DNA from 2 places in the Caproicibacterium amylolyticum genome. Region 1 is predicted to be linked to the other one. Evidence: predicted binding sites of a transcription regulator. Region 1 holds the regulator's gene; the other holds the start of a gene.

Evidence for each region. Region 1 encodes Rex, which represses fermentation and respiration genes when NADH is low (regulators of the CRP and FNR family bind a similar motif). Its sites were predicted from a motif close to ATTGTTAANNNNTTAACAAT; they were not measured.
Region 2: the regulator Rex is predicted to act here: its motif matches at 10,185-10,204, upstream of gap (type I glyceraldehyde-3-phosphate dehydrogenase).

The regions. Positions count from the first base shown of each region.
Region 1 is NZ_CP060696.1:1,606,902-1,621,746, reverse strand. Features, by position in the region: gene H6X83_RS07725 (DUF4097 family beta strand repeat-containing protein) at 1-646, shown strand, start outside; gene clpB (ATP-dependent chaperone ClpB) at 845-3,466, shown strand; gene H6X83_RS07715 (ABC transporter ATP-binding protein) at 3,635-4,543, shown strand; gene H6X83_RS07710 (ABC transporter permease subunit) at 4,540-5,361, shown strand; gene H6X83_RS07705 (PHP domain-containing protein) at 5,475-6,308, shown strand; gene H6X83_RS07700 (TIGR03905 family TSCPD domain-containing protein) at 6,338-6,586, shown strand; gene H6X83_RS07695 (hypothetical protein) at 6,666-6,803, opposite strand; gene H6X83_RS07690 (hypothetical protein) at 6,858-7,460, shown strand; gene H6X83_RS07685 (ATP--guanido phosphotransferase) at 7,450-8,475, shown strand; gene H6X83_RS07680 (S1 RNA-binding domain-containing protein) at 8,472-9,404, opposite strand; gene H6X83_RS07675 (peptidylprolyl isomerase) at 9,595-10,482, shown strand; gene trxA (thioredoxin) at 10,537-10,857, shown strand; gene pyrG (CTP synthase) at 11,027-12,637, shown strand; gene H6X83_RS07660 (redox-sensing transcriptional repressor Rex) at 12,734-13,396, opposite strand; gene H6X83_RS07655 (NADP-dependent isocitrate dehydrogenase) at 13,489-14,697, opposite strand; gene H6X83_RS07650 (TraX family protein) at 14,735-14,845, opposite strand, start outside.
Region 2 is NZ_CP060696.1:211,158-226,002, reverse strand. Features, by position in the region: T-box leader at 1-94, opposite strand, end outside; gene H6X83_RS00960 (hypothetical protein) at 151-588, opposite strand; gene H6X83_RS00955 (histidine phosphatase family protein) at 724-1,473, opposite strand; gene H6X83_RS00950 (helix-turn-helix domain-containing protein) at 1,608-2,306, shown strand; gene H6X83_RS00945 (hypothetical protein) at 2,269-2,676, opposite strand; gene glgA (glycogen synthase GlgA) at 2,813-4,237, opposite strand; gene glgD (glucose-1-phosphate adenylyltransferase subunit GlgD) at 4,292-5,407, opposite strand; gene H6X83_RS00930 (glucose-1-phosphate adenylyltransferase) at 5,404-6,630, opposite strand; gene glgB (1,4-alpha-glucan branching protein GlgB) at 6,645-8,675, opposite strand; gene gap (type I glyceraldehyde-3-phosphate dehydrogenase) at 9,061-10,089, opposite strand; gene H6X83_RS00915 (hypothetical protein) at 10,258-11,250, opposite strand; gene H6X83_RS00910 (citrate synthase) at 11,266-12,639, opposite strand; gene spoIID (stage II sporulation protein D) at 12,915-13,961, shown strand; gene H6X83_RS00900 (peptide ABC transporter substrate-binding protein) at 14,220-14,845, opposite strand, start outside.

The DNA.
Region 1 (14,845 bases):
TTCCCCAGACAGTTCGCTGCACGTTTTTGTAAAATCCAGCAGTACCATTTCAAATGATAAGCTGCCGACTCTCAATAAAGATGGCAGTACCCTGATACTGGAGGGGGACTCTGACCACTGGGACAGCAACTTGCATTTAGGCAGTGACCATACGGCGATGGTGGCCGTACAGATCCCGAAAGACTATCAGAAAGAACTGAATATTGAAGTTGATGCCTGTGCCTTCAATGCAGACCGTCTGCAGAGTGAAAAGTTCAGTCTGCTGCTGAATGCCGGCCGCGTTAAAGTTGGTGCTCTGACTGGCAAAGGAAAAGTAGGAGTCAATGCCGGTCAGGCGGATATTGACAGTTTTACCGGAAGCGGAACAATCGATGTAAATGCAGGGCAGGCCAATATTAAAAAAGCAGTTATAAAGGATGACCTTTCCCTGCAAGTAAGTGCCGGTCAGATGAACTGTGCTATGACTTCGGACAGTAAGTTTCAGTTTAAGGGTGTAGCCAGTGCGGGCAGCCTTAAGACCTACTTTGATGCAAAGCAGAGTGGAAACGCAGCGGACAAACGGTTGACAGCAGACGTTAACGGCGGCGGTTCTTATACGGTAACGGCTGTTGTAAGTGCTGGCGAGTTGAATCTTACAAAGGCTTAAAATATAGCGCAAAGCGAATTTTAGCACTCAGTTAAAAAGAGTGCTAAAATTATATATGCGTACATAATTTATACACAATACGTTCATTTTCTCTGGATATACTAACTTTTGTAAGATGCAGGGAGGTTCCCGCAGCGGGACCTTTCCGGTGCCGAAAGACACTTTTAAAAGCTGCTTCTTTTGAAGGAGTGAGGAAAAATGAATGCACAAAATTTTACGCAAAAATCTCTGGATGCCGTACAGCGCGCGCAGAGCCTTGCACTCTCGCACGACAATATGCAGATAGAGCAGTCACATTTGCTCAGCGCCCTGCTGACGCAGGAAAACGGCCTGATTCCGCAGCTGCTGAAAAAGCTGAATGTGGACGCACAAACTTTCCTGCAGGCTGTGGATGGCGCGATTGAAAAAATACCCGGTGTTTCCGGGCCGGGCCGCGAGCCGGGGCAGATTTATATTTCCCATGATGTGGACGTCGCCCTGACAGAAGCGGAGTCTGCCGCAAAACGCATGAATGATGAATATGTTTCCGTTGAACATATTTTTATTGGTTTACTTCGCAAAGCGGACAGCACACTGAAACAACTTTTTAAGGACTTTTCTATTACGGAAAGCAAATTTCTTGAGGTGCTTTCCAACGTTCGCGGCAACACCCGTGTGACCAGTGACAGTCCGGAAGAAACTTATGATGCACTTTCCAAATATGCAACTGACCTTGTGCAGGCAGCGCGTGATCAGAAACTCGACCCGGTTATCGGCCGTGATTCTGAAATTCGGGATGCAATTCGTATTCTGTCCCGCAAAACGAAAAACAACCCAGTTTTAATCGGTGAACCAGGTGTTGGCAAAACAGCAATCGCTGAAGGGCTTGCACAGCGTATCGTACGCGGGGACGTGCCAAACAATCTGAAAGACCATAAACTGTATTCACTGGATATGGGCGCGCTGGTCGCTGGTGCAAAGTACCGCGGCGAGTTTGAGGAGCGCTTTAAGGCAGTGCTCAACGAAGTCAAAAAGTCAGAGGGCCGTGTCATTCTGTTTATCGATGAGCTGCACACGATAGTTGGCGCGGGCAAAACTGAGGGCAGCATGGACGCGGGCAACCTGCTCAAACCGATGCTTGCGCGCGGCGAGCTGCACTGCATTGGTGCAACGACACTGAATGAGTATCATCAGTATATCGAAAAAGATGCCGCACTGGAACGCCGCTTTCAGCCGGTCATGGTGGATGAACCGACAGTGGAGGACACCGTTTCTATTCTGCGCGGTTTGAAAGAACGCTATGAGGTTTTCCACGGCGTGAAAATTACCGACCAGGCCCTGATTGCTGCCGCAATGCTTTCCAACCGGTACATTACGGACCGTTTCCTGCCGGATAAGGCAATCGACTTGGTGGATGAGGCCTGCGCAACCGTTCGCACCGAAATTGATTCGATGCCGAGCGAACTGGACGATGTTTCCCGCAAAATCATGCAGCTGGAAATTGAGGAGGCAGCCCTGAAAAAAGAGGATGACCGCCTCAGCCAGCAGCATTTGGTCGATTTGCAGAAAGAGCTTGCGGAACTGCGTGAAAAATTCAAAGCCATGAAAGCGCAGTGGGAAAACGAAAAGCAGGATATTGAAAAAGTACAGAAGCTGCGTTCCGAAATCGAGCACTGCAACGCAGATATTGAGCAGGCACAGCGCGATTACGACTTGAACAAGGCTGCAGAGCTGAAGTACGGCAAGCTGCCGGAAATGCAGAAAGCACTGGAAGAAGCCGAGCAGCAGGCCGAAAAGAATGACCATCAACTGCTGCGTGACCGTGTGGACGAAGAAGAAGTAGCACGCATTGTTGGCCGCTGGACGGGTATTCCGGTCAGCAGGCTGATGGAAGGGGAACGCGGCAAACTGCTGCGTTTGCCGGACACACTGCACCAGCGTGTGATTGGTCAGGACGAAGCAGTGGAAAAGGTCAGCGAAGCGATTCTGCGTTCCCGTGCAGGCATTCAGGACCCGAACCGGCCAATCGGTTCGTTCCTGTTCCTCGGCCCGACCGGTGTCGGCAAAACAGAGCTTGCCAAAGCACTGGCGCAGGCGCTGTTTGACGATGAACGCAATATGGTGCGTATTGATATGTCGGAATATATGGAGAAGCACAGCGTTTCCCGCCTGATTGGTGCACCTCCCGGCTATGTCGGCTATGAAGAAGGCGGCCAGCTGACGGAAGCGGTACGCAGAAAGCCATACAGCGTGGTGCTGTTCGATGAAGTGGAGAAAGCACACCCGGATGTGTTCAATATTCTGCTACAGGTCCTGGATGACGGCCGCATTACCGATAGCCAAGGACGTACCGTGGACTTTAAAAACACGATTTTGATTTTGACCTCTAACCTTGGTTCGCAGCAGATTCTGGAGGGTATTCAGCCTGATGGTACCATCAGCGAGGAAGCCCGCAAGGGTGTGCAGGCGCAGCTGCGTATGCAGTTCCGTCCGGAGTTCTTAAACCGTCTGGATGAAATTGTGTTTTATAAGCCACTGACGAAAAATGAAATTGATAAAATCGTTGACCTGCAGGTTGCCTCTCTGCGCCGCAGGCTTGCAGACCGCGAACTGAATGTGGAACTCACAGATACTGCACGTACCTATGTGGTGGAGCAGGGGTATGATCCGGTTTACGGTGCGCGGCCTCTCAAGCGTTTTCTGCAGAGTAAGGTGGAAACTCTGATTGCAAAGAAAATGATTGCTGGGGACATTGCGCCGCGTTCTACAATCGTTGTGGATTACAACGGGCAGACTTTGACAGCAAAAACGGTATTGAACGCTGAACTGGCAAATGGCTGATAAATGTAATACATTATTACGGGATACAGGGAACGGCTGCTGCGGAAAAATTTGCGGCAGTCGTTTTCTTTACAGAATATTTATTGACAAAATCTGAAAATCAGGTATGCTTAAAACAGAATATTAAAAATTCGCATTTTCTGCAGAACTGGAGGCCCAAAAAGGCTGATGGACGCAATTTTTACAGAACGGCTTACCAAATCATTTAATAATACAACAAATGCATTGGACACTTTGGATTTAAACATTGCTGAAGGTACGGCTTACGGCTTACTTGGCGGCAGCGGCTCAGGAAAGACCACAGTGGTAAAACTGATGGCTGGTCTAATTACGCCAACCAGCGGCCACTGTGAGATACTCGGTATGGACCCACTGAAAAAGTCTGCTCGACTGCACAAAGTCTGCGGCGTTATGACGCCATCTGCCAAAATGTATGCCTGTATGACTGGGCAGGAGAACCTTGTGTTTTTCGGCGAGGCATCCGGAATGAAGGCTGCAGATGCGCAGACTCGCACAGCAGAGTTAATGAAGGACTTAGGAATCTGGCAGGCACGTGATCTGCCGGTAAGCCAATTTCCTACTGGTATGCTGCAGCGGCTTTCTCTGGCACGGGCACTTATGACACATCCGCAGGTACTTTTACTGGACGAGCCGACTGTTGGCTTGGATACTGAGGGTGCTGAAGCGGTGCTTGGCCTGCTTTCCGGGCTGGTAAAAAATGAAGGAATAACAATTTTCCTGTGTACGCATCAATTTCCCTATGCGCAGCAGCTTTGCACAAAGTTTGGTATTCTCAGTGAAGGCAGCGTGGTTGCGGATGGTTCCTTAGAAGTGCTGTGCCGCAAGGCTGGCTGCCGTGTCCGAGCAGGTTTTCGTCTGCCGGAAAAGGACAGCCTGAAAGGATTTCAACAGCGTGCAGATGGTTTTTGGGAACATGAAATTGACAGTGCAGATGAAATGCCGGAACTTTTGCGAAAAGCTGTGGCGGCCGGTCACGATATATATGAAGCACGGCTGTGCAGTCCGACACTTACGGACGCTTACATGGCACTGCTGGGCAAGGAGGGATTGCTGTGAGACCGCCAAAATTTTTAAGCAGGCTGATAAACGTCCGCCAGACGGCACTGATAAAAAAAGATTTTAAGGAAATGTGGCAGAACCTAATTGTACGTACAATGCTAGTCATCGTTCCGCTGAGTTTTGTAGTATTGTTGCCAATCCTCTTTATGGTACTTGCGAATATCTTGCCCTCTTCCAGCGTGGAGGGTATGGAAAAAATGCGTGTTCTGCTTTCAGAAAAGCAGAACTACATGAACGACCGACAAACTCTTTTCTTTATTTACTCCGACTGTCTTGGCCCTATGCTGTATTTGATTGTACCGCTGATGACCGCCTGCGTAACGGCGGCCAGCAGCTTTGTCGGTGAAAAGGAGCGCGGCACGATTGAAACGCTCTTTTTAACGCCATTTACCACAAAAGAGATTTTCAATTCCAAGGTGTTGGGCTGTGTGGGGCTTTCTGCATTAGTATCACTGATTTCGTTTGTCTTGTATGCGATTGTAATGTCCGTTGGCGATATTCTGCTGGGCGTTACGGCATTTTGGGCAGATCCAAGCTGGATCACCATGGTATTCCTACTGGCGCCCGCGCTGATTGTGTTTGGCGTGCTGTTTATGGTGCTGGTTTCGGGCAGAAGCCACAGCTTTATGGAGTCGGTACAGATTTGCGGTTATGTGTTGTTGCCGCTGATCCTTTTATATGTCGGACAGTTTTCCGGCATGTTCCGTTTGAGTGCGTGGCATTATTTTGTAATCAGTGTATTTATGGCGGCGGTGGATTTCATCATTTGGAAAATTACTTCTGCACATTTTACGCCTGAAAAGCTGCTGCAGTAATCGTAAAAACGACGAAAAATGACAGCATAGGGTGCCTCCTTAGTTGATTCCCCTTTCATTTTGTTTTATAATAATGAAGAAAGATTAGGTATCACATAAGAGGAGGTCTTTTTTTGGCTGCGGATTTGCATTGCCACACAAAAATGTCAGATGGCACGGTGAGTATTGAGGAATTGGTGATGCTTGCAAAAAAGCGCGGACTGAGCGCGATTGCGGTAACAGATCACGATACCTTTGCCGGTGCGGGCAGAGCTGTGATTTATGGAAAGAGAAAGGGCATTGAGGTCATTCCGGGTGCGGAATTTTCAACAACAGACGGCAAAACGGGACGGAAAGCACATATCCTTTGCTACTGCTGCCCACATCCGGACAGACTGCTGGGGCTTTGCCACCAGATTGCAGAAACCAGAAAGCGTGCGACTTTAATCATGCTGCAGAAGGTGCTGCGTCTGTACCAAATTCCAGTGGAAATGATTACCCACAGAGCACAGGGAAGTACAAATATTTTTAAACAGCACATCATGCATGCATTGATGGATGCCGGTTATGCAGATTCCATTTTCGGGGAGCTGTATGACCGGTTGTTTGCCCCTGGAGAAGGAATTGCCTATGTACCGGTGAAGTACCCGGAAACGCGCGATGTTATTCAGCAGATTCATGAGGCTGGCGGGCTTGCGGTGCTGGCGCATCCCGCGGAATATGACAGTTATGATTTGCTGCTGGAGCTTGCCGCGTCTCATACACTTGATGGCATTGAGGTTGCACACCCAAGGGGAGTGCCGGATGATGAAAAATGTTTTACCGCGCTGGCAAAGCAGTACGGGCTGATCATGACCGGCGGCTCGGATTTCCATGGTATGTATTCTCAGCAGATGAATCCGCTGGGCAGCTATTCTACTGATGATGTTCAGCTGAACATGATGAAGCGGATGGCGGAAAGCGCCTGATTCTATTTGTAAATTGGAGGAAGCAGTCTATGGAATATCGTTACAAAACAAAAGGAACTTGTTCCCGTGAAATTCGCATCCAGCTGGACGGCGATATTATTCAGGATGTACAGGTAATCGGCGGCTGTGACGGAAACCTGAAAGGCATTCGTGCTCTGGTAAAGGGAATGAAAGCGGAAGAGGTCATCAGCAGATGCAGCGGTATCCGCTGCGGTTCAAAGCCGACCTCCTGCCCGGATCAGCTGGCACAGGCGCTGCGGGAAGCATTAAAAAAGTAACGCAAACAAAGAATAGAAGGGCTGCGGGTATTCCCGCGGCCCTTCTATATTATAAGACACTATTCAGCAGAGTGAAACCTTAGCAGCCACAGCCGTTATTGTTGCAGCCACATCCGTCACCATTGCCGCAGCCACTGAAGCCGCCGCACAGAATGAGGATGATGATCAGGATAATCCAGCAGCTGCTACCGCCGCACCCACAACCATTGTTACACATATTGCATTGCCTCCTTGTTTGTTGTTACAGTCCAGTATATTGCGGAGGACATAAATGTGTGAGAAACTTTTTAAAGAAAAACAGCTGTTTCATATCTATTTCATAATCCCGGTGTATAATCCATTAGAATACCTGCAGAAAGGACGGATAACCTTGATATGTCAGTCCTGCGGGGAAAATCCCGCAACTATAAAAGTAAAAACAATCGTAAATGGACAGCTTACTGAATATGCCCTGTGTGCGGCCTGTGCACATCGGTTGGGCTATACAACACTGCTGACTGGATTGGACCGCGGTTTTGGCAGCATCCTCAGTGACTTTTTAGGAGAGGAACAGTCTGAACCGGAGGAGGAGCGCTGCCCGTGGTGCGGTGCTACCTTTGAAGAGATTGCACGTACCGACAAGGTCGGCTGTGCGCACTGCTATGAAATTTTTGCAGACCGGCTGCTGCCGATTGTGCAGCGTTTGTACGGCAGTGACATTCACTGCGGCAAAACACCCGGTGAAAATTTACCGCAGCCACAGCCGCAAAGTCAGATGGTCTTAATGCAGGAAGTGCTGCGGCAGGCTGTTGAGCAGGAGAAAAAGGAGCGCAGAACCCTCCAGCTGCAGGAAAGCCTGCGCCGTTTGGGAGGAGGTACTTCCAATGAACCGTAAGTGGTACGAAAATGCCGGGCAGGACAGCGATGTTGTGCTTGGCTCTCGTGTCTGCCTGATTCGCAATATGACCGACTTGCCGTTCCCAGCGCGGATGTCCCGCTCGGATATGGAGCGCAGCCGCATGCGCGTAGAGAAGGTACTGCGTAAAATGAATTTAGAGTTCCTTTGTGCAGATTTGGAGGACTGTGAGGAGACAGCACGGGTTTCGTTTGTGGAGCGCCAGCTGTGTACGCCGGAGTTTATTGCCCAACCGGCAGGCAAAACGCTTTTTTATACAGCTGATGAGAGCGTTAGTGTTATGGTAAATGGTGCTGACCACGTGCGCTTGCAGCTTGTCCTGCCGGGGTGCCAGCCGGGTAAAGTGTTGTCCTCTGCGGACACGCTTGACACCCTGCTGGACCGAGAACTTCGCTTTGCGTTTCATGGGGATATTGGCTACCTGACACAGAGCCTGACAGATTTAGGCACCGGCATGGTGCCTTCTCTTCTGCTGCATCTGCCTGCTTTGCAGCAGGGCGGGGCAGTAGAACGACTTTCCAGCGATGTGGCGCAGCTTGGCTTTTCACTGCGCGGCGTTTTTGACGGTGCAGTGGAACCGGCGGGCGCTGTTTATGAACTGACCAACCGCATTACGCTTGGCATCAGCGAAAAAAATGCTGTTGAAAACTTACGCTCCATCGGCAGTCAGCTGATTGAACGGGAACGTCGCGCTCGTACAGAACTGCTTGGTACAATCGAAGCACAAGACGCAGTGTCGCGGGCGCTTGCCGTGATGCTCAGTGCCCGTATGCTGGAATTTAGCGAGTTTCTGCGGCTGTATGCCAATGTGCGAATGGGACTATGTTTTGAATCAGTGCATGGTTTGCGGCCGGAACAACTGGACAGCCTGCTTTTTGCGGTGCAGCCGGCGACTATGACACTCCGAGCAGGGAAACCCTTGACACCGCAGCAGCGGCAGGCACGCCGTGCACAGCTTGTGAACAGTGCATTAGCGCCTGTGCAGGCACTTTAAGGTTTCTGTTCCGTAAAAACAGTCTCAATGACTTTGCTGCTTTCCGGCGGCGAGTACAGAAAGTGATCCATGTGTTCTCCCGTAAAGTAGTAATGCGGCGGTTCCGGTTTGCATTTCAGATCAAACGTATCAATAATTACCAGTTTTACTTTCATGCGTGCGGGCAGAACGCTCTTAATATACACACTGGCCTGCTGCCCTGTGGTTACACTTTCCCGGCACTCGGCAAGTCCTGCAAGGTTAGGTGTGAGTTCCACAAAAATTCCGTATGGCTCAATGCTGCGCACAATGCCGCCAACGGTTTCTCCGCTGTGGAAATGTGCGGCGTTTTCCTCCCATGTGCCTAACAGCTCCCGCTGGCTCAGTGTAATTCTGCGGCCCTCTATGCTGCGAACAACAGTGCGGATGTCCATGCCGGTTGTAAAACGTTCCCGCGGGTGGTCAATGCGGGAAACACTGATGGCATCAATCGGCATCAGTGCAACAATCCCACAGCCAATGTCCATAAATGCGCCAAACGGTTCCAAATGCGTTACACGGGCATCCAGCACATCTCCGGGCAGCAGCTTGCTCAAGCAGTCTCGCCAGCAGGATTCTTGCGCGGCACGGCGGGAGAGCAGGGCAGTAGTGCGGCCGCTTTCCTCCGAAAAGCCGGTTATGTAAAAGCAGACTGGCCGGTTCACGCGTGAAAGAAGCGCAATATCGCGCACAGTACCTTCACGGATTCCCATAGCGCCCTCCTCCCGGGGGATTACGCCCTGCATGCAGCCAAGGTCTACAATCAGGTTGTGGCCGCTGTCACACAGAACTGCGCGGCCTTCCAAAATCTGACCGGCCCGTGCGGCTTGTGCCAGCGCTGCGGGGCTGCGCAGTGCCGCACGGTTTTCTGTTTTATCTATCCGCCAGCCCTCGGGTTCGTATCCAAACATTTGACTACCTCCTTTTTGCCGATACTTTTTACTTATATGCAGCGAATGCCCCGTGAATGACGATGGACAGGGCTTGCATTTACAGAAAGGATTCTGTACAATAAAAAATGTATATTTTCTGTCTTAGAAGACGGAGAAAGAAATCTGCAGGTTTTTCTGCGGAATATTTTACAAAGGATGAGTAATGAAAATGCAGTTAAAGAAACGTTTGGCGGCCGGTGCAGTAGCTTTGGCAGCAGCATTGACCGTAACAGGATGCGGCGGTACAGCCTCCAGTTCTTCTTCACAGGCAAAAGCTGTGTCCAGTCAGGCAAAGAGCACATCACAGGCCGCTTCCTCCGCAAGCTCCACAGGGCTGCGGGCAGATGACGGCAAAAAATTGGGATATCAGTTGGGAAAACCGGCTGCCGGCGAAGAAGTAGCAGTGTTGGAAACTACGATGGGCACTATTAAGATTCGTCTGTTCCCAGAGGCTGCACCGAAAACCGTGGAAAATTTTAAAGGACTGATTCAGAAGGGCTATTACAACGGCCTGACTTTCCACAGAGTCATCAAGGACTTTATGATTCAGGGCGGTGATCCAACTGGTACCGGTACCGGCGGTAAAAGCATTTGGGATAAAAGCTTTGAGGATGAGTTTAACGCAAACCTTGTCAATCTGCGCGGTTCCCTGGCTATGGCGAACAGCGGCTACAACACCAACGGCAGCCAGTTCTTTATCAATCAGGCGCCGAAGGTGAGCAGCAGCACCTGGAGCCAGGTCAATACTATGTATGAGCAGCTAAAAACCTATGATAAGAGCCAGTGGCCGCAGATTGCGCAGCAGCAGTACAACATTCTTGACCCGAACAAGCTGACGGATGCTTATAAGGCTTTGTATGAGAAGCAGGGCGGAAACCCGAATCTGGACGGTGCGTACAACGCATTTGACCCGCCGCGCGGTCATTCTGTTTTTGGGCAGGTTTATGACGGTATGGATGTTGTCGATAAAATCGCGGCGGTAAAAGTAAATGACAGCAACAAACCGGAAACTGCTGTAAAAATCACAAAAGCAACTATTGAAAAATATCAGGGATAGTGGTATCCTTTAGAGAAAAAGAGCGAATACTGAAACGGAAAGGAAGGATACAAAATGGCAGAAGTGATTCATGCGGACGCGGCGAAATTTTCGGAAGTCCTGAAAGAGAACAGAGTCGTACTCTGCGATTTCTGGGCTACATGGTGTAGCCCCTGCAAAATGCTTGGGCCGGTCATTGAACAGCTTGCAGAGGAGTACAGCGGCAAAGCAGCTGTAATGAAAGTAGATGTTGATGAAAATCAAGATCTTGCGGCACAGTTCAATGTCATGAGCATTCCAACGGTTTATGTTTTCCGTGACGGGAATCCGGTTGACAGCAAGGTGGGAGCACTGCCCATAATTGATTATCGAAAAATGCTGGATGCAGTCTTATAAAAACCATACAGAAAATGACTCGCGGCGGATGCAGACTTTGGCGCGGGTCATTTTTCTGTTCAGCGGCTTTTTCTTGACAAGCACAGGTTCTTCGCGATATAATCATAGTAATTGTTTTTTGTCGGGATGAGGCAAAAAAGAGAGAATTTTTAAGCGTATGGAGGATGTTATGGCAGCAAAATATATTTTTGTTACAGGCGGTGTCGTTTCAGGACTCGGAAAAGGAATTACGGCGGCGTCCCTTGGCCGTTTGCTGAAAGCACGTGGTTTGCGTGTCACAATGCAGAAATTTGACCCTTACCTGAATGTGGACCCGGGTACAATGAATCCTTTTCAGCACGGTGAAGTCTTTGTAACAGACGACGGTGCCGAAACCGATTTGGATTTGGGTCATTACGAGCGCTTCATCGACGAAAGCCTTTCGCAGAACAGCAACGTTACCTCCGGACGCATTTATTACAATGTCATTCAAAAAGAACGCAATGGTGACTACGGCGGTGGCACTGTGCAGGTGATTCCGCACATTACAAACGAAATCAAAGAACGGATCTCCGCCGCGCGTGACAATGTCGATGTTGCAATCATTGAAGTCGGCGGCACCGTCGGCGATATTGAAAGCCAGCCGTTTTTAGAGGCCATTCGTCAGTTTGCAACAGAAGAGGGCCGCGAGAACTGCATGTTCATCCATGTAACGCTGGTTCCGTACTTGAACTGTTCCCACGAGCACAAGTCCAAGCCGACGCAGCACAGCGTGAAAGAACTGCTCTCCATCGGGATTCAGCCGGATGTGATTGTTTTGCGCTCTGAGCAGCCGATTGGCGATGACATTAAGAAAAAGATTGCACTGTTCTGCAACGTTCGTCAGGACTGCGTGATTGAAAATTTGGATTTGCCGCTGCTTTATGAAGTCCCCTTGGCCCTGCGTGATGAAAAACTGGACGAGATTGTCTGCCGTCGACTGGCGCTGGATACCCGCGGACCGGACTTGTCTGACTGGATCAGCATGGTGCACACAGCGCTTTCGCTGACAGACAGCGTCAATATCGCTTTGGTTGGCAAGTATGTAGAACTGCATGATGCATATCTCAGCGTTGCGGAAGCACTGACACACGGCGGCATTGGCAACAATGTCAAGGTCAACGTACAGTGGATCGATTCTGAAAAAATTACAGATGAAAATGTGGCTCAAATTTTGAAAGATGCTGACGGTGTGTTGGTACCGGGCGGTTTTGGCGAGCGCGGTATTGAGGGCATGGTGGTTGCCATTCACTGGGCACGCGTGAACAAGGTGCCGCTGTTGGGTATCTGCCTTGGCATGCAGCTTTGCATCGTTGAATATGCACGCAACGTTATGGGCATAAAGGATGCAAATTCTGCTGAATTTGACCCGCAGAGCAAGAATCATGTCATTGACCTGATGCCGGAGCAGAAAGACGTTGAACAGCTTGGGGGTACTATGCGTCTGGGCAAATATCCCTGCAAGTTAACGCCCGGTACATTGGCAGCACGTCTTTATAACAATGAGCCGCTGATTTATGAACGCCATCGTCACCGTTTTGAGGTCAACAATGACTATCGCACCCGCATGGAAGAGGCAGGTGTGACCTTTGCAGGCAAAAGCCCAGACGACCATATTGTTGAGATGATGGAAGTAGATTCCAATTCATTCTTCATCGGCAGTCAGTTTCATCCAGAGTTTAAGTCCCGTCCGAATCGTCCGCACCCGCTGTTTAAGGGCTTGATTGCTGCTGCAAAAGAATATAAAGCGAATAGGGAATAATGAAAATAGCAAGTGGCGAAGAATCACTTGTAGATATTGATAAGTAAAAAGAAGCTGCTGCAGAAAATTTTCTGCAGCAGCTTCTTTTTGTAGATTTTATTTTTTTGTTGGTTCGTGAGAGGCTTCCGGATTGTTGCTGATACGGTAACATAGCGTCAGCAGGCTGTCATTCAGATGCACATTTTCAACAACAGCATCCGGATATTTCATAGTGATATCATAGTGACTGAAATTCCAGTAGCTGTGTATGCCGAGGGGGTACAGCCGGTCAACCGTAGCTTCCACCGCAGTGCGGGGAATGCACAAAGCAGCCATTTCAGGCTTGTTGTCTTTGCAGAAATCCTCAAATGAGGCAGTGTTCAGTACTTCCATTCCACGTATTACAGTCCCAACTTTTTGGGGAGCATTGTCAAAGATACCAATCAGCTCAAAGCCCAGCTCCTCAAAGTCCATGTGGGCTGCAATGGCACGCCCAAGGTTTCCGGCACCAAAAAGCACCGTGCGGTAGTTGTGCGCAACCCCCAGAATTCGCCCAATTTCTGCAGCAAGCTGCTCCACAATGTAGCCGTAGCCCTGCTGACCGAAACCACCAAAACAGTTCAAATCCTGCCGAATCTGCGAAGCGGTTAAGCCCAGCTTTGCGGAAAGTTCAGTAGAGGAAATGCGGGTTACACCATCTCGTTTCAGCTGATTTAAGAAGCGGTAGTATCGCGGAAGTCGGCGGATTACGGACATAGAAATATTTTCACGTTTAGGCATAAACGTACCTTCCTTCTGCGAAGCAGCCGACTGCTGCTCCGGAGGCGGCGCATATTGCGCGCGTACTCAATTTAAATTTAATGGACCTGAAATCACAGTAGTGCGTTCAGACGAACCGCCACTTCTTTCAGGAATGTTTCGGTATCAACCTTACGCTTGTTTTTCAGTGTGGAGAGCTGATACATATCGCCGGTCATGACGCCTTCTTCAATAGTCTGAATGGCGGCCTTTTCAAGTTTACAGCCAAAGTCGGAAAGACGGGGCAGATTATCCAGCTTGCCACGTTTTTTCAGTGCACCTGTCCAGGCAAAAAGGGTAGCAACGCTGTTTGTACTGGTGGTTTCACCTTTCAGATATTTATAGTAGTGACGCTGCACAGTACCGTGTGCTGCCTCATATTCATAAACACCGGTCGGGGAAACCAGTACGCTGGTCATCATGGCAAGGCTGCCGAAAGCAGTTGCCACCATATCGCTCATCACATCGCCGTCGTAATTTTTGCAGGCCCAGATGTAACCGCCTTCACTGCGGATAACACGTGCAACTGCATCATCAATCAGGGTATAGAAATAGGTGATGCCGGCTTTCTCAAATTTGTCTTTATACTCTGCATCAAAGATTTCCTGGAAAATATCCTTGAAGCGGTGGTCATATTTTTTAGAAATCGTGTCTTTTGAAGAGAACCAAATGTCCTGCTTGGTGGTCAGTGCATAACTGAAGCAGGCGTGCGCAAAAGAGGAAATGGAAGTGTCTAGATTGTGCTGTCCCTGAATAATGCCTGCACCATCAAATTTATGAATGGTTTCGCGGGTTTCTTTGCCGTCCTTGTCGGTTACAACCAATTCTGCTTTTGCACCAGCGGGTACGGTCATTTCAACGTTTTTGTAAAGGTCGCCGTAAGCGTGGCGGGCAATCGTAATTGGCTTTTTCCAGGTTGGAATGAACGGTGTCACACCTTTTACCAGAATCGGAGCACGAAATACGGTACCGTCCAGAATTGCACGAATCGTGCCATTTGGGCTTTTCCACATCTGGTGCAGATCATATTCCTTAACACGTGCAGCGTTTGGGGTGATGGTGGCGCATTTTACGCCCACACCATATTTTTTAGTTGCCTCTGCGGCATCCACGGTTACCTGATCGCCGGTTTCGTCGCGATGCTTCAGCCCGAGGTCATAGTACTCCGTCTTTAAATCAATGTAGGGCGTAAGTAAAATGTCTTTAATCATTTTCCAGATAATGCGGGTCATTTCGTCGCCGTCCATTTCGACCAGCGGCGTTTTCATTTGAATTTTATCCATAAAGGATTACCTCCGAAGTGTAAAGACTGCCGAAAAATTAAAGGACAATATATTTAATCAGTCCAAGTAAAAGCAGATGGGCGGGGTAAAACACATAGAATGCCCATTTATTTAGCTGAGGGCAGCTTTCGCCGCCGCGTCTGCCATT
Region 2 (14,845 bases), 1.4 Mb from region 1:
ATGAGCTATGCGCAGACACTGCCGCACCGGCTCGCACCACCCGCCGGCTCTCTGTAACAGCACACATCTGCCTTATTCCCGTCATTGCCTTGTCAACGATTGATTTTTATTCATGATAGCACAAGCGCGGCCGCTATGTCAAGGCTCTTTTTAGCCAATCGCCCTTTTGTCCAGATTTTCAGGTGTCAGCATCGTCTGCAGGGCTGCTGTGTCCTCGGTGCTCAAAACTGCGCAGCGGTTCTTTGTGGGATTGAACAGCACCCACCGGCTGTCTTGTTTGTAAACATAGCAGGTAAAGTCCCGCAGTGCCTGCCCCTGATGCTCTCCCGAAATTTCGTAGTCCTTTGCATTGACATCGGCAATCAGCCCATCCTGCTCGCGGTCAAAACACTGGCGCTCCAGAAACGTGCGAAGCGGGCGGTCGTCCTGCCCCTGAAAAGTTGCAATTTTCCACTGCCCGTAAAACACCCGTACCAACTCATTGTTGTACCGCGTAAAGTGAAAAAACGCAAGAATTATCACCAGCAGCGCAAGAATCACACCGCACACTGCCACTATTGCTTTTTTCTTCTTTGCATTCTGTTTCACAAGCAGCACCTCTAAGGGGCATCGTTTCCTGCCAATTTGAACTGTTCACTCTGTTCCTTTTACAACACTTTACATCATAACATATACCCCAAAAGGGTTCAACTATATTTTTCATATTAATATAATAATTGGTATTTATTCTTTGTATGAACTTTGTACTTTGTTTTCTCCCGCGTGTTCTTTTTCCTCTTTGCTGTACGCCCGGCTGGCGGCTTCGCGTGCAACGTCCAGCACCACACGCTCAGTCTGCTCCTGCTGTGTCTGCTCCTCGCGCGGGGGAATGGTTTCGTACACCTCCGCCACCATGGAGCGCATCCACAGGCCGGGCGTGATGCGCAGAGAATAGCCGCAGCCTGGTTGGGTCATCCAGTCGTAAAACTGCGCGCGCGGCAGGCCGTATGCCGCCAGAATTGCCATCATGGAACCGCCGTGCAGAATGGCCGCCGCGCTGTGAATGTCCTGCCGCAGCATACCGTCCACCATGTGCTCAAATGCCGCACAAGTGCGCTGCATGAACCAGCCGCCGTTTTCGCCGCCGGGCGGTGTCACCTGCTTGCCGCCCTCCATCCACGCGGCAAAGTCCGGGTCTTCCTTGGCAAGCTGTGCCGCGGTTTTGTTTTCCCATTCGCCGAAGTCTGTTTCGCGAAAGTCTGTAATCACCTGCGGTGTCAGCTCCGGATAAAGGATTTTCGCCGTCTGCAGGCAGCGGTGCATGGGGCTGGAGTAGCACACCTGCGCGGCAGGGTACGGGTGTTGTTTTTTCTGCTCTTTCAGCAGTTCTTTGCCCTGCTCACAGAGGGAAATATCTGTACTTCCAATGTAGCGGCCCTCCAAATTTCCGTCTGTAAGGCCGTGCCGGATGAGATGAATGAGATATGACTGCATGATATAGCTCCTTTTGTAATGGTGCAACACAATATCTAGTAGTTTACAACTTGTTAATTTTGGTTTATACTTTACATTACGTTAATTTGCTCGAATTTGCTCGAATCATAGAATTGTAACCGGGAGGGACAGGATTGAACAGCCATTTTCCGCGCATCATCACGCTGCTGCGCAAGGAACGCGGACTTAGCCAGAAGGCTGTTGCAGAGAGCCTCGGGGTTTCGCAGGCACTGCTTTCCCACTATGAAAAGGGCATTCGGGAATGCGGCCTTGATTTTGTTGTCAAGATAGCCGATTTTTATGATGTTTCCTGTGATTATCTGCTTGGGCGCACACCGCACCCTTCCGGTGCAACAGTGAAGATTTCGCAGCCCGCTGCCATCTCGCGTTCTGCGCAGGAAACTCTGGGGCAGACTCTGCTCATCAATTCACTTTCTGTTTTGTACTCTATTTTGGGCAACTGTGGAAATGAGGACATTACCAACGAAACCTCCGCGTATCTGTTCTGTGAAGTATACCGTGTGTTCCGTATTTTGTACTCTGCAAATTCCAAAAATCCGCAGGGAATGTTCTCCGTGCGGGAAAAGCTTGCCGGCAGCCGCGCAGTCGCAAGCTCGGAAGTCGCGCTTTCCAACGTACACTGCCTGCTCACCGGTGAAGATATCGATAATTTGAAAGGGCTGCTAAAAAATGCCGCGCCGTCTTTAAGTCCGGAAAAGCTGACAACTTCTTACCCCACACTGGTTTCCTCCCTGTTCACCCTGATTCAGCAGGCAGAACTGCGCATGGGTGTTCCTACGGGCGCGGCAGAGAAGCCAAAAAAGAAGGGGTAAAGGAAGCATAGCCTTTTCTCATATACGGCAGGTTGAACACCGCTGCCGGGTCCTTGGAGCTTTCCATGACCATATGGCACAGTTCTTCATAAAGCTTGCTGCGGTAATAAACATCATAATCTCCCTGTACCCACGCACGTGTCGTGTAGTCGATATAAACGACACCCTGCTCCATCAGGGTACGCAGCGCTTCCCCGCGTTCTTTCACCAGTTCCATGCTGTCCGCGAGGGCCTCAATGCGGACATAATTTAAAGCAATACTGCACAAGTCCGGCTGGCCTTCCCGATGCAGTTCAAAACGCACAATGGGAAAACGGCGGCTTTGGGTCATGCTGCAGAGGACTTCTTTTTGGGCAGATGTATATGTCATGAAAATTCTCCTTGTCATTTGAATGATTCCAGTATAAACGAATTTTGCAGTTCTTGCAATGCAGGAATCAAAAAACAGGACAGCGTTCCGTCCATCCGGCGGAACTCGCTGTCCTGTTTTACTATGCTCTTTACAATTATTCTTTCAGCATATCTCGGTACATCCGAATATATTCATTTGCGGATTTGCCCCAGCTCATGTCGCAGTGCATGGCTCGCTCCACCAGAATATTCCAGCCTTCCTTGTCACTGTAACCCGCCAGCGCACGGCGAACTGCATTGTCCATATCGCCGCTGTCATAAGTATGGAATGTAAAACCATTGCCCACACCATCGCCGCTGTCCTGAATTGAATCTTTCAAACCGCCGGTTTCGCGCACAATGGGAATGGTGCCGTAGCGCAGTGCTATCATCTGCGAAAGGCCGCACGGTTCGCTCTTACTCGGCATCAGGAAGATGTCCGCACCAGCGTAAATCTTTCTGGAAAGCTCCGGCACAAAGCCATGGCACGCGCACAGCCGTCCCGGGTAGCGGTTCTGCATATCCTGAAAGAACTTTTCATATTCCCAGTCGCCGCTGCCCAAAACCACAAACTGCATGTTGGTTTCCTGCATCAGGTGGTCCAGGTCCTCTTTTACCAAGTCCAGCCCCTTATGGGAAACCAAGCGAGTCACCATGCCTACCAGCGGCACTTCCGCATCCTGCGCAAGGCCAAGGCGCTCCTGCAGAGCGCGTTTGTTTTCTGCCTTGCCGGAAAGGTCCTCCGCTGTGTAGTTTGCAAAAATATCCTTATCGGTTTCCGGGTTGTAAGCTTCCGTATCGATGCCGTTCAGGATGCCGGAAAGCTTCCACTCGCGCTGTTTCAGGATACCGTCCAGACCGTGCGAATACCACGGGTCAAGAATTTCTTTGGCATAAGTCGGGCTGACCGTTGTTACACGGTTCGCAGTTTCGACTGCGCCCTTGAGCATATTGACACAGTCATCATACTCCAGAATCGGCAGGTCGCTCTTGGGAATTCCCAGAACATCCTCCACCAGTTCTTTGCCGTATTTTCCCTGATACTGAATATTGTGAATGGTCATCACGGTCTTAATGCCGCGGTACCAGTCGTTGTTTGCATAAAAGATGCTGTAGTAAATTGGCACCATGGCGGTCTGCCAGTCGTTGCAGTGAATGATATCCGGCTTAAAGTCGAGGTAGGGCAGCATTTCCAACGCTGCGCGGGAAAGGAACGCAAAGCGCTCCGCATCGTCATAGTGGCCGTACAGCCCCTTGCGCTTAAAGTAATACTGATTGTCGATCAAGTAATAAATCACGCCGCCCCAGCGCGCTTCAAACACGCCGCAGTACTGGCGCCGCCATGCCACCGGCACGGACAGACTGGTGACGAACTTCATGGTATCCCGCAATTCCTGGGGGATTTCCTCATACAGCGGCATGACTACGCGGCAGCCGATTAAACGCTGACGCAGTGCCTGCGGCAGAGAACCAGCCACATCTGCCAGTCCGCCGGTCGCGGCAAACGGCCGCGCTTCACTTGTGCAATATAAGATCTTCATGAAAAATCATCCCTTCCATTTTTATCTGCCGGCTGTGCCGGTTTCTTCTGGTGGTCAAACCACGCTGCCCTTGTTGATGAACACCGGATAGGACTGAAAGCCCATCAACGAGCGCTCATCTTTAATAATGATATCCTTATCCATAATGACATAGTCCAGCTTGCAATCCTGGCCAACCTTGCTGTCCTGCATAATCACACAGTTGCTGACTTTAGAGTTCTTGCCAATATGCACGCCGCGGAACAGCACACAGTTTTCCACGGTGCCTTCAATAATGCAGCCGTCTGCAATCAGGCTGTTGGCTACTTCGCTGCCAAGGCCGTAGCGGGTAGGCATATCATCACGCACCTTCGTGTAAATTGGGCGGTCCGATGTGAACAGTTCACTGCGCACCTTGGGCTGCATCAGTGCCATATTGGATTCAAAGTAATCGTTCATGCTGCAAATTGAGCGGATAAAGCCCTTAAATTCATAACCGTTAAACCGGTAATTGGGAATGTTGCGCTGAATAAAGTCCCGTTCAAAGTGGTAAAGGTTGCGGCTGACACAGTCGGAAACCAGTTTCATCAGCAGTTCTCTGCCGATTATCATCATGGGCAGACCGTAGTTGCAGGCACCATCCTCATTCGGCTGAATCAGAGCATCCCGCACCATACCGTCAGGGTCAACCTCATAGGCAACCGGTGCGGCGTACTTTTCCGGAATGTGTCCGTATTGGTATGCAACTGTAATATCCGCGCCGCTCTCAATGTGAGAGGCCAAAATCTTTTTGCAGTCAATATTGCACACATAGTCGCTGTCCGTCAGAAACACATACTCCTCATTTGAGTGGGAAAGAAAACGCATAATGGACGCAAGGGACTCAATGCGGCTGTTATTTTCCGCATTGCCGTTAGAAAACGGCGGAAGAATGAACAAACCTTCACGCTTGCGTGAAAGATCCCACGCTTTTCCGGAACCAAGGTGGTCCATCAGGGACTGATAGTTGCTTTTTGTAATCACACCGACTTTGTTGATACCGGAGTTTACCATATTGGAAAGTGCAAAGTCAATCAAACGGTAGCGGCCGCCGAACGGCACGCTGCCCATGGTACGTGTTTCTGTCAGTTCCCGAATCTTCTCGTCGTGCATATTCGAAAAAATAATGCCAAGCACATTATTTGCGTTCATTGCTTCTGTGCCTCCTCTGCCATTGTTTCTGCGTCCACCATTGCTTTTGGCGGCACAATCATTCCCGGCTTGATTACACAGTCGCTGCCAACCACGGCAACGCCCCAGTCGTCCTTGTTTTCCATGTCCTCCGGGCGCTGGCCGACCACCGCGTTTTTGCCGATAACGGAGTTTTCTGCAACGATTGCGTACTGCACCACCGCGCCCTCCTCAATGCGTGTGCCGGGCATAATAATAGAGTCACGTACCACGGCACCCGGCGCAATGTACACGCCGGAGAAGAGAACAGCAAAGTCAATTTCTCCATATACATTTGCACCCTCTGCCACCAGTGAATTCTGCACTTTTGCATCCTTGGAAATGTAGTGCGGAGGCATTACCGGGTTGCGGCAGTAGATTTTCCAAGTATCCTCAGACAAATCCAGCGGCACGTTGGGGTTGAGCAGATCCATATTGGATTCCCACAGGCTTTCCACTGTGCCAACGTCCTTCCAGTAGCCCTCAAAGGGATAAGCAAACATGCGCTCGCCGGACTCCAGCATGGCGGGCAAAACGTCATGGCCAAAGTCATTGCTGCTCTTCGGCGTAGCCTCATCCTCCTCCAGATACTTTTTCAGCTTGCTCCAGGTAAAGACGTAGATGCCCATGCTTGCCTTGTTGCTCTTTGGCTTTTTGGGCTTCTCATCAAATTCGTAAATCGAATCGTCCTCGTTGGTGTTCAGGATACCAAAGCGCGGCGCTTCCGCCATTGGGACTTCTATCACCGCAATCGTGCAATCCGCATTTTTCTCCTTGTGGTACGCAACCATCTTGGAGTAATCCATTTTGTAAATATGATCACCGGAAAGGATGACAACATACTCCGGGCTGTAGCGCTCTATGTATGGAATATTTTGGTAAATAGCATTAGCGGTTCCCTTGTACCAGTCAGACTTGCGGCTGCGCTGATACGGCGGAAGCACACGCACACCCGCGTTCATGCTGTCCAAATCCCATGGCTGGCCGGAACCAATATATTCGTTCAGTTCCAGTGGCTGGTACTGTGTGAGCACACCAACTGTTTCAATACCTGAATTGACACAGTTTGAAAGTGGGAAATCAATGATGCGGTATTTGCCGCCGTATGGGACTGCCGGCTTTGCCAGCTTTTTTGTCAGCACCCCAAGCCGACTTCCCTGGCCTCCTGCCAGGATCATCGCCACAACTTCTTGTTTAGGCAACATGGTTTAGTTCCTCCTTAGAATATACTCTTCTGCTTTGGCAAATTTTTTGCACTTTTTATTGTAATGACACCGGTACTTGTTTTACCGGCGCTCTTGCTGCTTCTTTTGGCAAATCTGGTTTTTGCGCCGCCCTTTGGGAGCAGCTTTTCTGCTTTGTGTTTCAGATAAATTGTAGAAAGCGGCGGCAGACGCAGGTTTATGGACTGCTCCATACCATGCATGGGAAACTCTTTCTCGCTGATAATATTGCTGCCATTTTCAATGCCGCTGCCGCCAAAGCGGCTCCAGTCTGTCGAGAAAACTTCCTCATAAGCGCCGTCATACGGCACACCGATTCGGTACTGTTCGCGCTCGACCGGAACGAAGTTGCAGACTATAATGATCTCATCCTTTTCTTTGTTGAAACGACGGAAAACAATCACACTCTGTTCGCAGTCATCGCTGCTGATCCACGAAAAGCCATCCCAGTTAAAATCAATTTCCCACAATGGCGAATTTTCCAAATAGAAATGGTTGATTTCCTTAAAAAAGCGATGCTGTGCAGCATGCTGCGGATACTGCAGCAGCAGCCAGTCCAGCTCCTGCTCATAGTTCCACTCAATAAACTGCCCCAGCTCCGTTCCCATAAACAGCAGCTTCTTTCCGGGATGTGCCATCATATAACCCAGAAACGCACGTACGCCGGCAAACTTTTGCTCTGCGGTTCCGGGCATTTTATTCATCAAGGAACACTTGCCGTGCACAACTTCATCATGGGAAATCGGTAAAACAAAATTTTCCGCAAAAGCATAAAAAAATGAAAACGTGATGTCATTCTGATTATACTTTCTGCCAAGCGGGTCCAGCGCCATGTAATGCATCATGTCGTTCATCCAGCCCATGTTCCACTTGTAGTTGAACCCTAAGCCGCCCATATAGGTCGGCTTACTGACCATCGGCCAGCTGGTGGATTCCTCCGCAATCATCATGGCCGTTGGGAAGCGGGCAAAGACTGCTTCATTCAGCTTCTGCAGAAACGTGATGGCCTCCAGATTTTCACGGCCGCCGTCCTTGTTCGGCACCCACTCGCCGGCTTTCCGGCTGTAATCCAAGTACAGCATAGAAGCAACCGCGTCCACGCGAATACCATCAATATGGTACTTTTTAAGCCAAAAGACTGCACTTGAAATCAGGAAACACATGACCTCCGGCCTGCCGTAGTCAAACACAAGCGTACCCCAGTCTTTATGTTCCCCCTTGCGCGGGTCTGCATATTCATAACAGGGTGTCCCGTCAAACCTGGCAAGCCCAAAAGCATCTTTGGGAAAATGTGCAGGCACCCAGTCCATAATGACACCAATGCCGGCTTCATGGCACACATCTACAAAATGCATGAATTGTTTTGGTGTTCCGTAGCGCGAAGTGGGAGCAAAGTAGCCGGTCACCTGATAACCCCAGGAACCATCAAACGGATATTCGGTTACCGGCATAATTTCAATGTGCGTGTAACCCATTTCCTTTACATACGGCACCAGTTCCTCCGCCAGCTTGTCATAACTGAATACGTTGCCGTCCTGATACCGACGCCAAGAACCAAGATGCATTTCATAAATATTGACCGGATGGTCATAATGCTCCTGCTGTTCCTTGTGTTTCTGCCAAGCTGTATCACTCCAGTGAAATCCGGTAATATCATAATATTTACTGGAAGTACCGGGGCGGGTATCGTAAAAGTAGGCATATGGGTCACTTTTCTGGACTTGGCTGCCGTCAGCAGCTGTCACACAGAACTGATAGCGCTCGTACTCCTTCAGTGGGAAAGGAAGCCACGCTTCCCACACGCCTGCGCTTACCTTTTCCATCGGACATCGCATTGGATCCCATTCGTTGAAATCGCCAACCACGGAAACAGTCTTTGCATTTGGCGCCCACACGCGAAAGACAGTCTGTGTTTTTCCATTGATTTGCCCACAGTGTACGCCCATATATTCATAAGCCTGTACATTCGTTCCCTGATGGAACAGGTATAGTGGCAGACTGTCCCTTTGTGTTTCGCTTTTTTGCATATGTATCAGCTCCTTCAGGTGTGGGAATTTAGTAATGTTTTATAATGTAATAATACCACAAAAACGAGGAATTTCAATACTTTTATGAAAATATTGCAGAAGTTGTCCCAATAAAGAGCTGTTATTTTGTTTACTTTGTTACAAAATCCACTCATTTTCAGCCCTAATGAAGTTTCGCATAGCTACTAGTATACCGCAGGGAGATGAAAAATGCGGTCATTTTTCGTAAAATGTATTAAAAAAGCAAAAAAATAATAAAAATTTTTCAAGTTCAAATGAAATTTCCGCATATATAAATATGAAAAACACCCCCGAAAATTTGGCAGAACCAAAATTTTCAGGGGTGCTCCATTGCTTTATGCTTACTTATCTGTTACAGACAAGATTACAGTTCAGCAAAATATTTAATTGTACGAACCATCTGGCTGGTGTAGGAATTCTCGTTATCGTACCAAGAAACAACCTGTACCTGATAGGTGTCGTCGTCAATCTTAGTAACCATTGTCTGAGTAGCATCAAACAGGGAACCGTACTTCATGCCGATAACATCGGAGGAAACAATCAGGTCCTCGTTGTAGCCAAAGGACTCGGAAGCAGCAGCCTTCATAGCAGCGTTGATGGATTCCTTTGTAACGTCCTTACCCTTAACAACAGCAACCAGAATTGTTGTGGAACCTGTCGGCACAGGAACGCGCTGTGCGGAGCCGATCAGTTTGCCCAGCAGTTCCGGAATAACCAAGCCGATTGCCTTAGCAGCACCAGTGGTGTTCGGAACAATGTTCTGTGCGCCGGCACGTGCACGGCGAAGGTCGCCCTTACGCTGCGGGCCGTCCAGAATCATCTGGTCGCCGGTATAAGCATGAACAGTTGTCATGATACCGGAAACGATCGGATAAGTGTTGTTCAGGGTGTTGGCCATAGGAGCCAAGCAGTTGGTTGTGCAGGAAGCAGCAGAAATAACCTGATCGTTCTTGTCCAGAGTCTTCTCGTTAACGGAGTAAACAATGGTCTTCAGGTCGTTGCCGGCAGGAGCGGAGATAACAACCTTCTTTGCACCAGCCTGGATGTGAGCCATGGACTTCTCTTTGGAGGTGTAGAAGCCTGTGCACTCCAGAACAACGTCAATGCCAAGCTTGCCCCACGGGCAATCCTTTGCATCTTTAATTGCATAGATGGTAATCTTCTTACCGTCAACAACAATGTAATCCTCGCCGGCTTCAACTGTATGCTTGTTCTCACCAATCTTGCCGCAGAAAGAACCCTGGGCAGTGTCATACTTCAGCAGGTGAGCCAGCATTGCAGGGCTTGTCAAATCGTTGATTGCGACGACTTCATAACCCTCTGCTTCGAACATCTGACGGAAAGCCAGACGGCCGATACGACCAAAACCATTGATTGCTACCTTAACTGACATTTTAATATCCTCCTTGAAAATAAAAATAAACGAATTCAAATACAGCCTCAAGCGGCTAAATCTATTATATTATTTAAGCAGTCAATTTACAAGTGCTTGTTTCATTTTTAACAAAAAATAACGAAAGAAAGCACGAATTACGCGGCTGCAGGCTTTAAAAGGCAGAATTCAGTACAGCTTTTTATGCGAATAGAAATAGCATTTTGCATTGTATCGCTGACCAAGATACTGTACCAGCACACGTTCCAGCCGTTTTTCCATCTCGCTCTGCGAAAGCGGGCGCCGGTCTTCACGGGAAGCGATGACCGGACGGTTGCCCCGCTGCAGATGCACCGACAGCGCCGGTGCATCTTTCATGACAACCGGACGCACCTCCGGTTCTTCTTCATCTTCCGTTTCACCGGTCAGTTCTTCGCGGGTCATTGGGCGGACAGTACAAAGCGAAATCATTACATATGCAGAAAGCACCAGCAGTACCCACAGCAGACCGGGCGGGTAAGCAGCAGCAGAAACGGAACCGATCTTCGGCAAAACTGACACCACGCAGAACGTTACCGCACCAAATCCAAGTCCAAACAGCCGTCCGCGTGACACCCGCCGCACCTGCGCAGCCATCTGCGCCAGCGACTGCAGCGTCAGCAGCAGAAAAATAAGCGAACCGGTACGCAGAATGTTTTCCAGATTCACCGCTTCCGAAACATTGATGCGGAACTGCAGCACCAGCTCTGCGCAGCACCACAGCGCCGGAATCAGCGCCAGCATGGGATGGGCAGCAAAATAATTCTGTCCATCCGCCGCAAAAAGGCAGCCCTGCAGGCACAGCATCAGTCCCGCCGCAACCGCAAGGATGGTGCAGATACCTGTAGTATACGGGAACAGACCGGTTTTATTCCACGCCTGATAGACGATTGTAATTCCTGTCAGCAGGATACCGGCTGCAATGTAAGCAATACTCAGCACTCTGCCGCTGAACGGCAGGCGCACCATGGTGTGGTCAGTGCGGCATGCAAAGAAACAAACCGCCACACCCACCGCCAGTACGGCACAGAGCAGGATGCTCATGGTTCCAAAGGTTTCTGCCGCAGTGAGTGCAACCAGACGCAGCCCCAGCGATGCAGCCAGCGTAACGCCAAACACAGCCCATGCTAGTTTTGATTTCATGTAGAAAGGACACTCCTATCGTTCGTCAATGGGGATGTAGGGCTTGGATTTCGACAGGGAGCGGTATGCCGGGCGCATAATGCGCTTGGCAGTTTCAATTTCTTCAATGCGGTGTGCACACCAGCCCGCCATGCGGGAAACCGCAAACAGCGGTGTGTAAAGGTCCGTTGGAATATTCAGCATTTCGTACACCAAGCCGGAGTAAAAGTCCACATTGGCACTAATCACTTTGGTGTCGCCGTGAACTTCTTCAAAGACCTTCGGTGCCAGCTTTTCAACCAGCTCGAACAATTCAAACTTTTCCTTCATGCCGTCGTGTGCAGGTGCCAGCTTTTCCGCTTCACTTTTTAGGATAACCGCACGCGGGTCGGACAGGGTGTAAACCGCGTGACCCATGCCGTAAATCAAGCCGGAATGATCCCCTACCTCTTTGTTTACAATTTTAACAAGATAATCATATACTTTTTTCTCGCTGCCCCAGTCGTCCACATGCTGCATCAGGTCGCGCATCATCATCATGACGCGGTGGTTGGCGCCGCCGTGCTTGGGGCCTTTCAGGGAGCCGATACCCGCTGCAATGGCAGAATAAATATCCGTTCCCGTGGAGGAAAGCACACGCACTGCAAAAGTGGAGTTGTTGCCGCCGCTGTGCTCTGCGTGCAGCATCATACACAGATCCAGCAGATGAGCTTCGTCATGTGTGAACTTGCGGTCCGGGCGGATCGCGTCCAAAATGGATTCTGCAATGGACTGGCTGGGATTCACCGGATGGAAGAACATACTCTGTTTGTCAAAGCGCCGGCGCTTCACCTGATAGGCGTAGGTCATAATTGCCGGCAGCTGCGCAATCAGCTGGAAAGACTGCCGCATACTGTTTTCCAGTGAAATATCGTCCGGATTTTCATCATAAGAATAGAGTGCCAGCACGGAACGCGCCAGCTTATTCATAATATTGCGCGATGGTGCCTTCAAAATCATGTCTTCTGCAAAGTTTTCCGGCAGTTCACGGTAAAAGCTGAGCACCGCATGCAGTTTTTCCAGCTGTGCGCTGACAGGCAGTTTGCCAAACAGCAGCAGCCATACAACTTCTTCATAGCCAAAGCGGTCTGCCTTGCGGCAGCCCTCCACAATATCCGCAACATCAATGCCGCGGTAGGTCAAAATGCCTTTGTCCGGTACGCGCTCACTGTCGTTAATTAGGTAGCCATGCACATTACTGATTTGGGTAAGCCCTGCCAGAACTCCGGTGCCGTCGGGATTCCGCAGTCCCCGTTTCACACCGTACAAATCAAACTTTGCCATTGGGATCTGGTTGTTTTCGCGGAATTCACTGCAAAGATCCTGCAGTTCCTTGGAAACCCGTATCGTGCTGTCTTCTTTCTGTTCCAATGTAATCCCCCTCTTAACCTTGTATGAAACGTGCTGCAAACTTACGAAACTTAAGTATTCTTAAACTATAAGTTTACAGCAGCACCGCCTTAAAGTCAAGAGTTTAGCCGCTTTGTGTGCATATTGGCACACAATTTCCTGCATTTTTCTGCTTTTTCTGCAATCCTAAGCCGTTTTGTCAAAAAAGGATGCATAATTTTCTGCGCCGACCTGTAAAATGTATAGAAACCGTCCTGCCACAAAAAGGACCCATAAAATCAAAGGAGTGCTGTAAAGTGAAAGGAACCATTTCTCTGCTGGCGGTATTTTTTGTGCTGCTCCTGCTGCTCCCATGCTTGGGGCTTGGCGGCAGCAGTGCCAACAGCACCAGCAGTAATTCTTCTCATACAACCGCTTCTGCATCATCCAGTGCTGCTTCATCTGCTTCGTCCCCAAAGCCCAGTACAGCAAGCACAGCAGCCACAGCAAAAGTAAGCGGCAAGACCTTTCGTATTCTGGACAAAGCGAGCAGCACAGTACTGACAGTGGACGAGCTGGATTTTGTTCGCGGTACGGTTGCAACAGAAATGAGTCCCGACAGCCCGCAGGAAGCGCTGAAAGCACAGACAGTTGCCGCATATACATACTATTCCCGTTTGCGCCAGCAGCAGAAGCAGAAGCCTGACAGCACTCTGCAGGGTGCCGACTTTTCCTGTGACACCGGGAAATGGCTGATTTACGTGACAAACGACCAGATGAAAGCAAAATGGAAAGAGGACTACACAAAATTCTACAACAATCTCGCGCCCGCAGTAGAAAGTGTTTACGGCAAAGTACTGCGCAGCGGGAATGACCTGATTGACGCGACTTACTACGCCATCAGCAGCGGGCGCACGGAAGATGCCGCCAATGTTTGGGGCACGGCGTCACCCTGCCTTTCACCAGTTGCCAGCCCCGCAGATATTTATGCACCCGGCTACCTTTCCACCGTACAAATGAGCAGTGCACAGTTCCAATCGGCTGCAGCCGGGCTGGGCTGCACGCTTTCCGGTGACGCTTCCACATGGGTTGGCGACATGAAACGAACAGAGTCCGGTATGGTAACTTCCATGCAGCTCGGCGGAAAAAGTGTCAAAGGTACAGATGCACGCACGGCCTTTGGGCTGCGCTCCGCAAATTTCTCCGTCACTTACGCAAACGGGAATTTTACCTTCTCCGTCAAAGGCTACGGTCACGGGGTAGGCATGAGTCAGACCGGTGCGGTGTCTATGGCCGAGCAGGGGGAACCCTACACACGGATTCTTTCGTGGTACTATCCCGGTTCTTCACTTACTGCGGTATGAAATTGCGCGGCTCCACTGTCTGCTTCCTCTTTTCAGCCTAAAATTAAACCTTAGAACTTCCAATAATTACTTTCCGTCGCTTTCTCAGAAAGCGACTAGGGGTGCGGGGGGCAGCGCCCGCCGCAGGAAAGCGCGCTGTATGCTTCCTTTTTCGATATGAAGGGCTTTACAGGATAAGGTCTTAGTGCGCCCCAACCCACACAGCCCTTGAAAGAACTGGTGGAACTTTTACTGAAAGGGCCGCGTTTCTTCGCCGCACTATCCGTTAAACTTATTGGCATAGGCAAAGTAGCTGATGCCGTTTTTCGCTGTAAAAACGCCGTTTAGTTTAGGATCCCGCAAACTCATTGTCGGCATATAAAACAATGCTGCTGCCGGTGCTTCTTCCACTAGACGTTTTTCGGCCGCGTGCAGCGCTTTGTACCGGTCAGCGGTTCCAGCAGCACACTGGCGGGACTTGTCCATCTGCTCGGTAAAAGTCTTGTCTGCCCAACCGGTAATGTTTTGGCTGCTGCCAACCGTAAAGTTTTCCAGCACTGCTGCAGGATCCGCAAATTCTGCAGTCAACTCACTGACTGCCACCTGTACTTTCCCGTTTTTGCAGCTGTCAAGATATGCGCTGTATGGCTGCTGCTCGACCTTGCAGTTAATTCCAAGATTTTTCTTCCACATATCCGCAACTGCATTTGCGATTGTACTGGCCAGTGTAGAAATCGGCACCGTGATGGTCAGCTCCGGGAAGTTTTTCCCATCTGCATAACCTGCGTGCTCTAACAGCAGTTTTGCGCTGGTTACATTTGCCACATAGTCCGCGGCAGCCGTGGAATAGTACGTACCGCCGACTGTACGGAAATCATTTTTTCCGCCGGCATCCGAGTAACCGG